Regions from separate parts of the Sporosarcina sp. NCCP-2331 genome, predicted to be linked through region 1. Evidence: riboswitches for the same ligand, from Rfam matches in the RefSeq annotation. Region 1 holds a riboswitch; each other region holds the start of a gene.
What was found. Region 1 has a riboswitch for S-adenosylmethionine ahead of NCCP2331_RS13825 (methionine ABC transporter ATP-binding protein). Riboswitches for the same ligand answer to the same signal wherever they lie in the genome.

Region 1 (5,497 bases):
GAAGTGGCTGGAGAACGAAGGGATTTCATTTGAAGAGTATAATATCGCGGAGCAGCCTCCAAATGAAGAGACGCTGCGGACAATGATTGCAAACTCGGGCCTCGAAATGAAAAAATTCTTCAACACCAGCGGAATGAAATACAGAGAGCTTCAGTTAAAGGACAGACTGCCTTCGATGTCAGACGATGAAAAGATTGCTTTGCTTGCTTCAGACGGCATGCTCATCAAGCGACCGCTCGTTACAGACGGAGATCATGTCACAGTCGGCTTTAATGAAAATACTTTTACAGAAACATGGTCAAAGTAAAACGGGAATCTTGTCTTTCATTCGGAACTATGGCAAACTAACTATAGATAAACTATTATAATCGTTGGAGGTTAAGACATGAGCACACCAAAAGAATTACGTTATTCAGAAGAGCACGAGTGGGTAAAAGAAGAAGACGGTAAATACCGTATCGGGATCACACATTTCGCACAGTCTGAGCTGGGAGATATCGTTTTCGTTGAACTGCCTTCAGTCGGCGATGAAGTGAAGTCAGACGAGCCTTTCGGAAGCGTTGAATCAGTAAAAACTGTTTCTGAATTGTACGCTCCTTTAACAGGTAAAGTTGTAGAAGTGAACGAAGATCTTGAAGACAGCCCTGAACTTGTAAACGAATCTCCATATGAAGGTGCTTGGATGATCGTTGTTGAGATTGCAGATAAAGCTGAACTTGATGAGTTAATGACAGCTGAGCAGTACGATGAAATGACAGCTGGCGAATAAGAAAACGAAAAGCGCCGGGAAGTTCCGGTGCTTTTTTTACACTATGAGGAGGAAACTGGATGCATCCGAAAGTACTCATTGTGGAAGGCAGTTCCGATCGCAGAAGGCTTATGCCGATGCTGGCGGAACCGGTAGAAATCATTTGTACGAACGGCACGATCAGTTCCTATCATATAGAAGAACTTCTGGAGCCATATGAAGAGCAGGATCTTTTCATTTTTGTGGATGCGGACGCCTCGGGTGATTCCATCCGCAAATTGTTCGTGCAACTTTATCCGGAAGCAAGGCACTTATTTACAGACCGGCTGTATCGGGAAGTAGCGACAACACCGCTCAAAGTCTTGGCGGGCATTTTAGTTGCAGCGAATTTCAAGGTACATCCCGTCTACTTGGCAGGAGGAGCAAATGGATAAATGGACAATTGACGATTGGGAACGCGAACGGGCGGCAGAGCAATTGGCCGCTTTTTATCTGTTCACTCCGATGTGCGGAACGTGTGCAGTGGCCTCAAAAATGCTGACAGTAATCGAAGCGATGCGTCCTGAGTTAACGATAGGTAAAGCGGATTTGAATTTTACGGAGCAACTGGCTTATGATTACGAGATTGAAAGCGTACCATGCCTGCTCATCCACCGGCAGGGGAAACCTATTGAAAAGATCTATGCATTCCAATCCGTACCTAACTTATTGGAAAAGTTGACTTGACATTCATCTCGAATATATGGTATAAGTAATACAATCAATTGAATAACGATACTCTTATAAAGAGCGGTGGAGGGAAGTGCCCTATGAAGCCCGGCAACCGTCACAATTGTGAAATGGTGCCAATTCACTCAAAGCGGAATGCTTTGACAGATGAGAGAACGGTAACGTACATAATTTTTCATACGTTCAGCCTTTCTGCTCGTCTGCAGAAGGGTTTTTTATATTCAAAAGCGGAATGCGCCGTTTAGCCTCGACAGGCACTGGAGGGCTTGCCGACAAAGGTGCGGTTTTTGCACCTTTTCGGAAAGACCGAAGTGACCCGAGAGGCTGGCGCATGCAGCTGGATGTTAATCTAAAGCGGAAGATGCCGTTTAGCTCCGACAGGCGTTGAAGGGCTTTCCATAAAGGCGCTCTTTGCCTTTCTGGAAAGATCGAAACGACCCGAGGAGCTGGCATCTGCAGCTGGATGTAATTAAAAGCGGAATGCGCCGTTTAGCTCCGAAAGGCACACATGTATAAAGCACACAAAAGAAAAAACATAATCACGGATTTACTAAAGGCGGTGCAGAAAATGATTCAACTGACAAACGTACATAAGAGATTCCAATTGAACCAAGCGGAAATTGTAGCGGTAGATGACGTGACGCTGGCTATCAAAGAAGGAGAAATTTTTGGCGTCATCGGTTACAGTGGGGCGGGGAAAAGTACATTGATCCGGCTGTTGAACGGTTTGGAACAGCCGACTTCAGGGAGTATTGTAATCAATGATCTGGAAATGACTACACTTAAAGGTGCAGGTCTTCGGAACGCGCGGCAGAAGATCAGTATGATTTTCCAGCATTTCAATTTGCTTTGGTCGCGTACAGTCGAAGACAATATTTCATTTCCGTTGGAGATTGCAGGTGTGAAGAAAGCTGAACGCGACGCGAAAGTGAAAGAACTGATTGATCTGGTTGGATTATCAGGACGGGAGAAAGCTTATCCTTCCCAGTTATCAGGCGGGCAGAAACAGCGTGTCGGCATTGCCAGAGCGCTTGCTAATGACCCTGAAGTTCTGCTGTGTGATGAAGCGACTTCAGCATTGGATCCCGAAACAACAAATGCCATCTTAGATTTGCTGACAGAAATTAATGAACGTCTCGGTTTGACGATTGTGCTCATTACCCATGAAATGCACGTCATCCGGAAGATTTGTCATCGCGTGGCGGTCATGGAAGCGGGAAAAGTGGTGGAAGTCGGCAATGTGCTCGACGTCTTCCAATCACCACAGGCCGAGATTACGAAACGTTTCATTTCTCAAGTTTCAGATAATGCAGATGCAGACGAAGCAATTAAGCATCTGCAGGAAGATACGAACGGCAAGCTCGTAAAGCTGACGTTCATAGGAGAACGGACTGAACAGCCGGTTTTGGCAGAATTAATCCGCAAGTTTGAGATCGACGTAAATATCGTGCAGGGGAACATCTCCGCTTTGCGTGACGGTGCGTACGGAACATTGATGTTACAGCTGATCGGCAATCCGGCAATCATTGATGAAGCAATTTCTTACCTGCACGCCAATGAAGTAAAGACGGAGGTGCTGACAAATGATTGAACAGTGGTTTCCTAACGTGAATTGGGACAAAATGTGGGAGGCAACAGGCGAAACACTGTACATGACAGCATTCTCGACTGTTCTGACATTTATTTTCGGCATCGCTTTGGGTCTTTTGTTATTCCTGACCAGCCGCGGACAATTATGGTCCAACAGATTTACAAATGTGATTACCGCAGCATTCGTCAATATTTTCCGTTCAATCCCATTCATCATTTTGATCATCTTGCTATTCCCGGTGACAAAGCTGTTAATTGGGACACTTCGCGGTCCGAATGCCGCATTGCCTGCATTGATCATCGGTGCCGCACCGTTTTATGCACGTATGGTATTGATCGCTTTGCAAGAAATTGACAGAGGCGTCATAGAGGCAGCCCGTTCAATGGGTGCAAAAACTTCGACAATCATTTTCAAAGTACTGCTGCCTGAATCAATGCCTGCATTGGTGTCGGGTATTACGGTAACATCCATTGCGCTCGTCGGCTATACGGCGATGGCAGGGGCAATTGGAGCGGGAGGTCTTGGTACCCTCGCCTATCTGGAAGGGTTTCAGCGTTCGCGCGGAGATGTCACAATGATGGCTACCATTCTGGTTCTTGTGATCGTATTTATTATTCAGTTCATTGGAGATTTAATCGTTAAACGTTTGGATAAGCGATAAAGGGATTTTCAGGGAGACCTGTTAACCATATAAAAAAAACATTTTGGTAAAGGGGAAATGTGAAAATGAAGAAGTTTTTATTCGGTCTATTCGCAGCTGTGCTTGTATTGGCTTTAGCAGCTTGTGGAACAAAAGACGATGGCAAGAATAGCGGGGATGCAGTAGATGTTGATGCAGATAAGCCGGCAGAGGAAAAAACGACGTTAACGGTAGGTGCATCTAATACACCTCACGCGGAGATTTTGGAAGAAGCAAAACCATTATTAGCTGAAAAAGGATACGATCTAGTAATCGAAAGCTATACAGATTATGTACTTCCTAATAAAGATTTGGATGAAGGTGAGTTGGATGCAAACTACTTCCAACACATTCCGTACCTAGAAAGTCAGATTGCGGATTTTGGCTATGACTTTGTAAATGCAGGATCTATTCACATTGAACCAATCGGTGTGTATTCGAAAAAATATAAGACGCTTGAAGAACTTCCTGAAGGTGCAACAATCCTGATCAGTAACTCGGTAGCGGATCACGGACGCGTGCTTGCGATGTTAGAAGAAAAAGGATTAATCAAGTTGAAAGACGGCGTGGAGAAAGTAAAAGCAGAGCTGGATGATATCGTAGAAAATCCGAAAAACTTGGAATTCGATCCGAATTATGAGCCGGCTCTTATGCCTCAGCTTTATAACAACGACGAAGGTGATGCATTGTTGATCAACTCGAACTTTGCAATCGATGCAGGATTGAATCCGATGGAAGATTCAATCGCATTGGAAGATAAAGAATCACCATACGTAAATATCGTCGCTACGAAAAAAGGCGATGAAGACAGCGATGCAATCAAAGCATTGGTAGAAGTTCTGACATCCCAAGAAATTCAAGATTTCATTGTAGAACAATGGGGCGGCGCGGTCGTTCCTGTAAAATAATGTAGAGTAGGCCGGCAGTGCATTTAGCTGCCGGCTTTTTTACGTCTATAACATTTTGACAATTACAAATTTAGTTCAAATCTATATTCTTACGGTGGTTTGTGGTAAAGTTATTTTGTTTCAGTCATACAGATGTCTATTTGAGGAGGACGTATTGTGAAGTTTAAATTAGGGCTCATTTGGCGAATTTTAATTGCCATTGTGCTGGCGATCGGGCTGGGTATGCTGCTGCCTGCTGTACATGAGGGGTTTGCGCATTGGTTCGTTCGGCTGGCGGCCACATTTAATATGCTGTTTGGAGGGTTTTTAAACTTTATTGTTCCGCTGATCATTATCGCGTTCATTGCGCCAAGTATTGCAAAGCTTGGAAAAGGGTCAGGCAAACTTCTTGGTCTGTCTGCTGCATTTGCATATGGATCTACTATTATTGCGGGACTGCTCGCATATTTTGCGGCGACGACGATTTTACCGAGCTTCATCCACCAATCAACGGATACTTCTATTGCAGAAGGTGCGCGTAAAGCGGGTACAGCGTTCTTTAAGATGGAAATGGATCCGGTCATGGGCATCATGACAGCGCTACTGCTGGCATTCGTTCTGGGAATCGGCATGGCTTCCATTAAAGGCAGAACAATGATGAGCTTCTTTGATGAGTTTAATTTAATTATCGAGAAAGTTATTTCTGTTGTCATTATCCCTTTGCTGCCGTTTCATATTTTTGGTATCTTCCTGAACATGACGTACACAGGTGAAGTGGCCAATGTGCTCTCCGTGTTCGTAGTCGTATTTATTATGATTATCGCATTGCATCTGATTATGCTGACAATCCAGTATACGACAGC
Region 2 (5,497 bases), on a different contig from region 1:
CATTAAATCCGAAGCTCTTTGCCGTGGAGTTGCCGCAAGAAAGCCATTCGCAGAATACACATGTTCCCCCACGACCACTTTATATCCCATACTTTGCAGCATCCGGATCCCTTCCGTAATGCGATTAGCCGCCAACGGACTGCCTAGTGTTACAATCCCTATCGTGTCGCCCCTTTGCAGTTGCTGCGGTTTTACAGCCATGAACCTGATAGCCCCTCTCCTTGTGTAAGTGGCACAAACATATTCTTATTTATCAGCATATGTTTGGGTATCCCTTTTGGAGACTGACTGACGCACAAGTTACCAGGTTTGCAAACATATTTAGAAGGATGCTATTTGCGATTCTAATATGAAGTTTGCGCAGATCATTGACCTCGGCAATATGCTGAAGATGATGAAAAAGTTGAACTGACCCGTCTATCAACTGATAGATAAAAATCACTAGACAGAAGAAAGACACCTTTTCTCCGCTAAGATAGCAGGAGTGAGGTGTCTTGCTTACACGTTTTCTACATCCAAACAATTTAAGGAATAACGTAAAAGAGTGCCAGGTTGTCTGTCTTTTATCTAACTAATTCCTGGCACTCTAATATTTTCTTCTTCAACCTAGCATTCTTGTCAATCGTAATATCCCCTGAACGCTTAACTGCCATACTTATGATGATTGTTCGACTTAAGTGTTTAGATTACTGCCTTAACCAAAGCAGCATACTGAAAATCAAGTTAACCCTTTTTCACTCTTCGCTGTCGTAGGAAAAAACCTCCTGCAGCTAATCCTCCTACTGGTAAGGCAACACCTGCGACAGTTTTTATTTTCTGCTGCTTCTCCTGATTCTTCAATTCCTGTCCCTCATAAAATAGTGAATCATATAATGCGACAGCTTCCTCATTAACTGTAAATTCATCCGGAATCATATATGTTGAATTTTCGTAGCCATGATCAAAGGCTGTATCTTTAATTTCACTAGCAACTAGATTGGAGTCAAAACCTTCCTTATGCCATTCCCTAAGTTGGTCATTGTCGTTTTTATACGATTCCTGATATTTCAGCTGAATGAAAGCAAGATTGTACCCCTCCAACATGACTTCTTCTTTTCTTTTTGATTTCCCCTCTTCGTACCCTTTTTTATACGAGTCAGTAAATCTACTATCGATAGAATTAATAGACAGTGAATTTAGGGCATAGCCGTCCTTGATACCTAATTTCCCATGTTTTAGGTTTTCTTCTGCTATCCGCTTGTCATAAGCTGTCTTATAATGTTTCTCGAAATTCTTTCTGACTGCTTCTTCTTTTGTAAATTCAGACGGAATGTCTAAATCCGCAAGAGAATATCCTAATTTAAAGCCGGCTTGCTCAGAGTGAAGTAGAATTTTTTCCTGTTTATATGATTTATCAAAAGCTATCTTATAGGCAGAATTCCAGTCGGCAGACTTGGCTGTATTATTGGAAACTTCTTGATTCTCTCCTTTGAGAAACGCGTTTTTTCCGTCGATTAGACCGCTGCTTGTTCCAGCTTCAGAATCCTCTTGTTTAATTTTTTCTATCCCTTCTTTATAGCTCGCTTCATAGCCTGCTGCATATCCCTTTTTATATCCTTCATTCCCTGTATCTGTTGCGGAATTTTTAGTATTCCTACTATAACCGTCATCATAACCCCGTGCCTTACCTTTTGATTTCCCTTCATCGACATCCGCTTGTGTATAGGTTGGTTTAGGTTTAGGTTGAGGTTGAGAGGTGTTTACATTTCTTGTGGTTTTATTTGCTGAATTGGTACTGGATCCTCCACCATTATGGTAATGATATTCACCTGTCTTCAATCCCCACTTTGCACAGTTTGTTCTGCACGTATGCCCCCCGTTGCTGTCCGTTCTACCTGGATGAGCTGAAGTTTTCTCAGTGAAAATAAGCGAGGAAATCAAAATAATACTTAATGTAATTACTAATTTTTTCATAACTTTACTCCTTAATAAAATATATTAATAATGAAATACTTCGAATACTTTTAACACCAACAGTAAAAATATCTATAAATAAATTATTTTTCTGTTTAATAGTCATGTTATTCAATTCGCATACTATTTAACTAACAACTAAAACTCAGCAAGATTACGAAAAATAATCACTCTATATTTACTAAATAATCAAATTTTCAACTCCATTTCAAAATATAATCATAGTACCGTCATTATACCAATATATTCTATTTTTATATACCTAAATACACAAATAAACCTTTTATATTTAAAATTCTTATTGTAAAAGTCAAATATTTCTCACTTGGCCTAGGAAGAGATTAGTAAAGGACTTAATAATTAGATCAACATTGGACGCAAAGTAAATAATGCTATCAGATACCGATAATTGATTTGCAATACTACATCCAACAGAGAGCTGCTATTTAGCCAAAATTTTACCCAATAAAAAAACTCCCCAACCTTTGGAGAGTCATGTCATTATAAATAGTAAGAGAACAGTAATTGTCCGTAGATTTAAAGTCGCCTACCATAAATTGTTAACGCGTACGTACCGACATTTTAACGACTACTTAAGAATTGATTACACTAAAAGAATAATTTAATCATTATTGCGCTCTTTAACATGAAAACACCTGCAATACAGATAATATAAAAGCCGGCACTCAATCCTTACAAAAAACCATCTTCAGGTTCGCCCACTTCAAACCCTACTGCTTTTGTAGCTTCCAATTTGAATTTCTCCATCCAATCACTCCACTCGTCATCGCCCATCCGCGCATAAAATGATAATCCGCTCGGTTCCACAGAAGCCCATATAAATATATTGTCCTCTTCTCGCCCGAACCAATAGGGAATTCCATCTTTAAAACCTAGCCAGCCGGGCATGCTTTTGTATACACCAGTCACATTACCCCACAATTCCTCAGGCAATGAGTACCAAATATTTAAATTGCAATTTTGCGGCTGCACTTCACTCATCTATTTTCCTCCCTCTTTATTAAAACCATGATTTAACGGATCTAATCATTCTTCATACACTTTTGTCCATCAGTATTTCTGACGAGCTGCTAATAGTATTCAGATCGCAGCCAAAAGGTTGCCTGCTCCTCGTGTATCGTGCAGGAAAACCATTCAACATTGTTTTTGAAGAAAATCAGGTCCTCAGGCAGTTGCGGAGCTACCCAGTCATAGAGTGAATTCGCCGACTTGATCAGAAGTTTCAATGTATCCGGAGTTGACTCGATTACATATACCGTGGCTGCCGGACCTTTCGTGATGGTCTGTGCAAACGTCTTTGTTTTATAACTGCTCTTTATGTATGGTGCAAAATAATCGAGAAGCGACCAGTCGTATGTCAGCTCATTTCGGGTAATGAAATAAAATTCATCTGAATGCACGCAAAGTACCTTCATCAAATTTTCATATACCACGCCGGTCGGATTCCCGTCAATTTCCCAGTAATCCATACTGCACTCTCCTTTATTATAGAATAAGCACTCATTCAGGCAGTATCTTAATTTTCAGTCCAAATACATTTCCAATTCAACTTGTACTACAGGCGAAGTAAACCCTTCCGGCACTAAGTCTGCCTCTTCCGTAAAACTGATGTCAACACCCGCAAGCTTGTAGGACGGCATTGTTTCAATCTGCTCCGGCCCATCAATGATCCTGCCCGCAAAATGATAAAAGACTATATAATGATGCGTACCGTCTCCGCTCCTGCCAAACGCTGAAACTTCCCCTTCTTTGTGCGGATCAATTCCGAGAAAACGAAAGAAATCGCGGATTTCTGCAGGGAATTGCTCACATGCCTGAACATAATGCAGACAATCTTCACAGCTGCAGTCCTGTGTAAGAAGAGGGTGGCCTGCATAGAATTCCCTAGTTCGTTCTCTATCCGTTTCTATAGTCCAAGCACCGAATTCCAATCGTTTCATGTAATCGCCCTGTTTCATAACATCCCTCCCGGTCATTTCGTCGCTGTCAGCATCTCAATATATCACGTAAACATGTCCGCGATGTTATGTGAGTTACTGCCCTCTCCATCATCTGGTTCTGCATGCATAATTTCTTCTCATCGTTCAGGTACACCTGTTGAATGTGGTACCTTATCTATCCGGCAGGTGCTGAGACTTCATCGGGCCACCCCCTCTGTCTCTCTCAATAAGAAAAGAACGTCTGCTCAATTGCGAATAAATATAAGGCAAGATAGTTTTCATGTCAACCAACGGGATTATCTGTTTTAGCCTTACTGATCTAACCCAAAGTAATGCAAATGTCCTTTAAAAAGTGATCACTACTAAATGAATCTATCAATTATTCAGCTAATAATAACAAAAATACAAAATAATCGACATGATTTGTCATTTTATTATCAGGAATTAGTTTTAGTAACAATTAAGGGGCAAAAAATACTATAATAGAATTAGTTAAATTGGTTACATATACTCACATTAATGAAAGGAGTTTTAATATTGTCCAAAAATAAAATGAAACAACCGCCTCTAGAACTAACTGCAAAAAAGAACAAGGAAGAATATAATCAGTTATCTTGGTTCATGAAAACTTGGAGTTGGCTCTTGATTTTATTCTCGCTTCTAGCCTTTTTCATTCCTCATGCAATCCTTTTAACAGGTCCAATAATCGGCTGGAAATTGCGAAAGGCCATTAAGCAGAATAACAAGCTCTTTATCAAGTATGAGGAAATCGCCAAAATAGTTGACGATAGAATTCTCAAGCTTGACGCCTTAGATGCTGACATAGAGATTACCGAACAAAAAATTACAAGTCATAAAGAAGAATTAGCTGCTATTCAGGAAGATATTATTAATAACAAAGAGATATTCGGAAAACTAAAGACAGAATTCAAAAATGATGTCCGAGAAGAAATGAAAGAACAGATTAGCGAGGCAACAAACGAAGCAGCGAAAATAAGAGAAACTGCTACCAACGATGCTGCGAATGTCCTGATAGATGTTCAAAAGTACATTGAAGAACGAGATCAACTGCTAATCGACAATGAAAAAGCAGAAAAGCAGTTAAAAACTAATACGAATAAAATTCTAAAAGCTAAAGCTGAAATATTAGGAATCAAAACACTTACTGAAAATTTTCCTAATGCCTTAAATTACTCTAAGTTAGAAAAAGAAGTACGGAATGTTAGTCAATTTTTCGATGAGGAGAGCATGCTTCGAAACCTTATTGAACTCGATTGTCATTACAAAAACTCTAAAGAGTTACGTAAAGAAATGAATAGGAATAAGCGTGAGTTGAAAAAGGTTTTAGATACATATGTGGATCGCTACACTACGAAAGCGAATAAAACTATATATCAACTAATGGTTATTGGTTTGCAAGCAGAACTACAGAACATCTTATATACTCTTACGTATTCGAAACTTGAAGAGGCTCAAGAAAATGTGCGTGATCTAGTTAGGAGATATCTGGCAATTTGTGCGGATGGAAATAATTCCATTCTCCCCACAATTACTCGTTTCTTATCGGAAATCGAGCCTATATT
Region 3 (5,497 bases), on a different contig from region 1:
CCAGTAACCTGACATGCGGCGACATTTAGTTCAAACACTTTTCAATGTATTAACATACAGACTGCCATCCGTCTGAATTTCTGCATACAGCACTTGCTCCGGCCTTGCGATTCCCTGCTGTTCCAGCTGCTTTGTCAACCATACATCTGTCAGCTTCAATTCTCGCATATTCTTTTCTTCCACTTTGCCGTTTGTGATTATTTCAGTAGGAATATATTTCGGCGGAGGTGATGAAGCCTGCACATCTTTCTTGGTGGCCGGTTCCTCCCCTGTTTTCAACATCACACTGAGATTTCCGTTTGTTTCGAATATCGCATAATTTACTTCTTTCATGGAAAATATGGACTTTTCACGAAGCAACATATTCAGATCATTAAAACTCAGTCTTAATTTGCGGAGTGAACCTTCAATGATTTCACCATTTTCAATCACAATCATCGGTTTATCGTCCAATAAAACACGCAGTTTGATTGATTTGAATGATAAGTAATTAGCGACAATTGTCAAAACTGCCCATAATATCATTCCATACAAACCATTCAAGAAAGGCGTTTCCGACTCTCCTGCCAGGTTAGCCGCAATCGAACCTATAGTAATCCCTGTTACATAATGAAAGAACGTTAACTGCGATACTTGCTTTTTCCCCATAAAACGCGCCAGGATCAAGAGTACCACAAAGGAGAGCACTGTCCGAAGTGTCATTTCCCAGAAAGCCAACTCCCAAAATTCATCTATATTCACAAACGTACACCTCCATTGTATGGAGTATGTGTGAAACGGATGGACTTATACGCTCATCATGTCAGAAGCAGCCGGCTCTTTCAATTCCATACGAATGGAGTTGCCTGATAGACGTAGTAATTCAGCCAGTTGGAAAACAGTAAATGCGTATGAGAACGCCATGTATTCATCGGCTCCTGATTTGGATCATCATTCGGATAATAATTTTCAGGAACATCAATTTCCATTCCCTTTTCAACATCCCTTTTATATTCACTGTCTAATGTATGCGCATCATACTCCAAGTGACCTGTCACCATAATATGTTTTTCATCGTTGGAGATGACGATAAACGCTCCCGCATCTTCTGAAACAGAAAGCAGGGTCAGATCTGGGTGTTTCTCTATTTCTTCAATGGATACACCTGTATGTCTTGAATGCGGCGCTACAAATACATCATTGAAACCGCGTGAAAGATTTACTGTCTGATCATAGACTTCGTGTGCAAATACACCAAAACACTTTTCCGGCAGTTCAAACTTATCAATTCCGTAATGATGATAAAGTGCAGCCTGTGCTCCCCAGCAAATATGAAGGACTGAGGTCACGTTCGTCTTGGTCCAATCCATAATATCTTCCAGCTCTTTCCAATAAACTACATCTTCAAACTGCATCAGTTCTATCGGTGCCCCTGTAATAATCATTCCATCAAAACGGCGGTCTTTAACGTGCTCAAAAGTTGTGTAAAATGTCTCTAAATGTGTCTGACTGACATTTTTCGATGTATAAGAGGCGGTATTCAAAAATGTCACATTTACCTGAAGCGGTGTATTACCCAGCAATCTCAGCAGCTGCAGTTCCGTCTTTTCCTTTTCAGGCATTAAATTTAGGATTAATATATTTAACGGGCGGATATCCTGTGCAACCGCTCGATTCTCATCCATCACAAATATCTTCTCTTCTTTCAGTAACTCTCCTGCTGGTAACTGCTGCGGTATATTAATCGGCATGTTTCTTCCTCCTTGGCCATTCACTCGGCCAGTTATTTTCAATAAAAAAACCTTCATTTTCCTATAGATAAGAAAATGAGGTTCGGGATATCATTCTTATCTCTCAAGAAAACAATCTTGTTGGAGTTAGCACCTTCCTGTTTGCACAGAGGTTGCTGAAGCGTCATCAGGCCAGTTCCCTCAGCTTCTCTTGATAAGTTTTATGTAATTACAGACTATTATAACATTAATATATAAATTGTATAGCGGAATTATCAAATAGTTCTGCTCATTCCAGCCAATCAAATTGTATAAAACAAAATTTTCCGTATAATAGACATACAGACTATTATTTCCGAAGGAGGCATCCATGAGATCTTTAGGTATTGTTCGCAAAGTCGATCATCTTGGCAGATTCGTCATTCCAAAAGAACTTCGTCAAACTCTGCAAATTGTCAAAGGGGATCCAATAGAAATCTTTTCGGAAGATGAACAGATCATCTTGAGGAAATACCAAGTTAACAAAGCTTGTTTCATAACCGGTGAAGTAAACGAAGATAACAAGGAATTATCTAACGGATTATTCATCAGTCCCGAAGGTGCAAAAATACTGCGGAAACAGATTGGTGATATGGAGTAACAGGAAAACCATCCCAACTCGCGGGATGGTTTCTGTTTGTGCTTATAAACTATTGATAAACTCTTCAATTTCCTCTTTTGTTTTGCGATTCTTGCTGACGAAACGTCCCAATTCCTTACCTTTGCTATAAGCGACAAAGCTGGGAATGCCAAAAATATCATGCTGACTGCAAAGGTCAATGAAATCGTCGCGGTCAACAGAAAAGAATTCATACTCCGAAAACTCGGTTTCCAACTCCGGCAGAAACGGTTCGATCACTCTGCAATCAGGACACCAGTCTGCAGTAAACAAGAAAATTACACGCTCTTCTTTCTTCAGCTCGTCAAATTGTTCCAAAGTCTCAAGTTTCCTCATAAATATAACCTCTTTTCTACTTATTCTGCCGTCATTATAGCATTGTTTACTATCCTTCTTCTCTCTTGACGACTTATCTAATTTACAGAACAAACTTGATATTAAGTGCATTTCTTTCGTTTTCATCATCCAAACACGAATGTTCACAATATATTCAATAAGATACGTTCGCATTTAATACTTTTTGATTTTTTGCTTAAAAGTAATTGACAATTGTTTTGGACGTGTTATGATTAGTTCTAAATTTAATACATGCAAAACAATTTTGACGAAGACATACCTTTCCGTAATAGAATTTCTTAGAGAGCTGATGATGTGGTGAGAGTCAGCAAATTCTTAGGATGGCGGCACTTCCGAATTGATTGGCTGAATATTCAGTAGGCCGATCCGTCACATGCACGTTACGCATGCTGAATGAAGGCTGCTCCGGCAGCAAAACAAGGGTGGTACCGCGTTAGTTAATCGAGCTTTTCGCCCCTTACGTATTGTAAGGGGTGGAAGGCTTTTTTATTTTTCCTAAAAGGAGGTTAGCGCAGCTTACATAGACGATTGATCAGATGAATGCTCATTACCCGAATGCAGGACCAAAACAAATTACTGAAGGAGAGAATGATAATCATGGCTTTTAAAGTACTTATTAGTGACCCACTCAGCGAGGATGGTATTTTTCCATTAAGGCAGGCAGAAGGTTTTGAAATTGTTATTGATACAGATTTGACTCCAGATCAGCTGAAAGACAGAATTAAAGGTTTCGACGCCCTTCTAGTGCGCAGTCAAACTACTGTAACAAAAGAATTATTAGAATCTGCAGATCAATTGAAAATTATCGGCCGTGCAGGTGTAGGCGTCGATAACATCGATTTGGATGCAGCAACTGAAAAAGGAATCATTGTTGTCAATGCTCCTGACGGTAATACAAACTCAGCAGCTGAGCACACTGTCGCGATGATGATGGCGATGGCACGGAAAATTCCTCAGGCTTTCAATTCTTTGAAGAACAATAAATGGGACCGTAAATCTTTCCTTGGGGTCGAACTGAAGGATAAAACACTCGGTATTATCGGGCTGGGCAGAATCGGAGCAGAAGTTGCACGCCGTGCTAAAGGTCAGCGTATGAGCGTTGTCGCATATGACCCATTCCTGACAGAAGACATTGCTAAAAAATTAGGCATTGAGATCGGAACAGTAGATGAAGTACTGGCTGCAGCAGATTTCATTACCGTCCACACGCCATTACTGAAAGAAACTCGCAGAATGATTAATAAAGAAGCATTCGAAAAAATGAAAGACGGCGTTCAGATCATCAACTGTGCACGCGGCGGAATCATTGACGAAGATGCTTTGTATGATGCAATTGTTGCCGGGAAGGTTGCCGGAGCAGCGCTTGATGTATTTGAAGAAGAGCCTTTCCTTGACCACAAATTGCTGACATTGCCGCAAGTGATTGCTACACCTCATTTAGGAGCAAGCACAATTGAAGCGCAAGAATCTGTTGCAGTAGATGTCAGCCGTGACGTTGTGAACTTCCTCAATATCGGATCTGTTCGCAACCCGGTAAATTTGCCATCCGTTTCTCGTGATGTATTAGCAAAAATCGAGCCTTTCTTCGATCTAACTGAAAAGCTTGGTATGTTCCTGTCCCAAATTCAAAACTCTGTTATTGAAGAAATTAATATTCAATATGCAGGCGAATTGGCGAACTATGATGTACGTGCATTAACACGCAACACAGTAAAAGGTTTGCTGAAGCGTAATCTTGGCGAAACTGTAAATGACGTGAATGCAAAGCTTTTGGCTGACCGTTATGGCATAAAAATAAATGAACAGAAAACGACGACTGCTAAAGGTTTTCTTAACTTAATCACAGTAGAAATCGTTACACAGAAAGGCATCCGCAAAGTAGCGGGTACTCTTCTGAACGGACTGGGACCGCGCATCGTAAAAGTAGATGACTATGTAGTGGACGCTATCCCTAAAGGTCACTTGCTGTTCATCCGCCACATTGACCAGCCAGGCGCAATCGGCCGCGTAGGTACTTTGCTTGCAGAAGAAAATATCAATATCGCTGCAATGCAGGTAGGACGTTCTGCTGAAGGCGGAGACGCAATCATGATGCTTACAGTCGATCACCATGTGGAGTCTGCTTCTGTTTCCCGTATTAAAGAAGTCCAAAATATCCATGATGCAAAAGCGGTTGATCTATAAGAATGACAAAAATCCAGCTGATAGAAAATCAGCTGGATTTTTTATGTTTTTAGTTTGTAAGTTGGGATAGTATTGGAAATAAACTTTCTAAGTGGTCAATCTCATACGTCGGTTTCACTCCATCGACAGGCAGCTTGCTTTCACGGTTGATCCATACATTTTTCATACCCACTCTGCTTGAGCCGAGTATATCGGTCATCAGATTATCACCGATCATCAGTCCTTCATCCGCAGTTATACCGCAAGTATCCAGGACATGCTGAAAAATCGTTGCATCAGGTTTGCCTTTACCAAAAGCTCCGGACACGATGATATGGTCGAAATACGGCGGTATCTCCGGAGAAATCGTCAACTTGATCTGCTGCAGACTAGGAGACCCGTTCGTCAGCAAAATCAGCTGATAATTCCCTTTTAAACGATCCAGCACATCAAATGTTTCTTCGTAAATATAGGGATGATTTTTCCGTTCTTTCGGGAACACCTCCGCTAGCTCTCTTCCAAAAGCTTCATTATCCACGCCTGACTTCTTCAGTCCTTTAATCCATGCATCCTGCTGGTAACCCGGAACAATCTCTTTCATTTTCTGAAA

Region 2: linked by a shared signal. The riboswitch ahead of NCCP2331_RS08500 (hypothetical protein) and the one ahead of NCCP2331_RS13825 (methionine ABC transporter ATP-binding protein) in region 1 are both predicted to bind S-adenosylmethionine.
Region 3: linked by a shared signal. The riboswitch ahead of metA (homoserine O-acetyltransferase MetA) and the one ahead of NCCP2331_RS13825 (methionine ABC transporter ATP-binding protein) in region 1 are both predicted to bind S-adenosylmethionine.

The regions. Positions count from the first base shown of each region.
Region 1 is NZ_BRCD01000024.1:51,676-57,172, reverse strand. It holds gene NCCP2331_RS13845 (arsenate reductase family protein) at 1-307, shown strand, start outside; gene gcvH (glycine cleavage system protein GcvH) at 386-769, shown strand; gene NCCP2331_RS13835 (toprim domain-containing protein) at 829-1,182, shown strand; gene NCCP2331_RS13830 (thioredoxin family protein) at 1,175-1,474, shown strand; SAM riboswitch class I at 1,526-1,631, shown strand; gene NCCP2331_RS13825 (methionine ABC transporter ATP-binding protein) at 2,046-3,068, shown strand; gene NCCP2331_RS13820 (methionine ABC transporter permease) at 3,061-3,729, shown strand; gene NCCP2331_RS13815 (MetQ/NlpA family ABC transporter substrate-binding protein) at 3,795-4,655, shown strand; gene NCCP2331_RS13810 (dicarboxylate/amino acid:cation symporter) at 4,812-5,497, shown strand, end outside.
Region 2 is NZ_BRCD01000011.1:86,338-91,834, reverse strand. It holds gene NCCP2331_RS08520 (S66 peptidase family protein) at 1-201, opposite strand, end outside; gene NCCP2331_RS08515 (YHYH domain-containing protein) at 724-1,953, opposite strand; gene NCCP2331_RS08510 (hypothetical protein) at 2,647-2,955, opposite strand; gene NCCP2331_RS08505 (hypothetical protein) at 3,045-3,443, opposite strand; gene NCCP2331_RS08500 (hypothetical protein) at 3,498-3,932, opposite strand; SAM riboswitch class I at 4,049-4,147, opposite strand; gene NCCP2331_RS08495 (GIY-YIG nuclease family protein) at 4,452-5,497, shown strand, end outside.
Region 3 is NZ_BRCD01000027.1:27,750-33,246, reverse strand. It holds gene NCCP2331_RS14620 (YetF domain-containing protein) at 31-735, opposite strand; gene metA (homoserine O-acetyltransferase MetA) at 822-1,730, opposite strand; SAM riboswitch class I at 1,824-1,930, opposite strand; gene NCCP2331_RS14610 (AbrB/MazE/SpoVT family DNA-binding domain-containing protein) at 2,080-2,349, shown strand; gene NCCP2331_RS14605 (thioredoxin family protein) at 2,392-2,703, opposite strand; gene serA (phosphoglycerate dehydrogenase) at 3,322-4,908, shown strand; gene NCCP2331_RS14595 (HAD family hydrolase) at 4,958-5,497, opposite strand, start outside.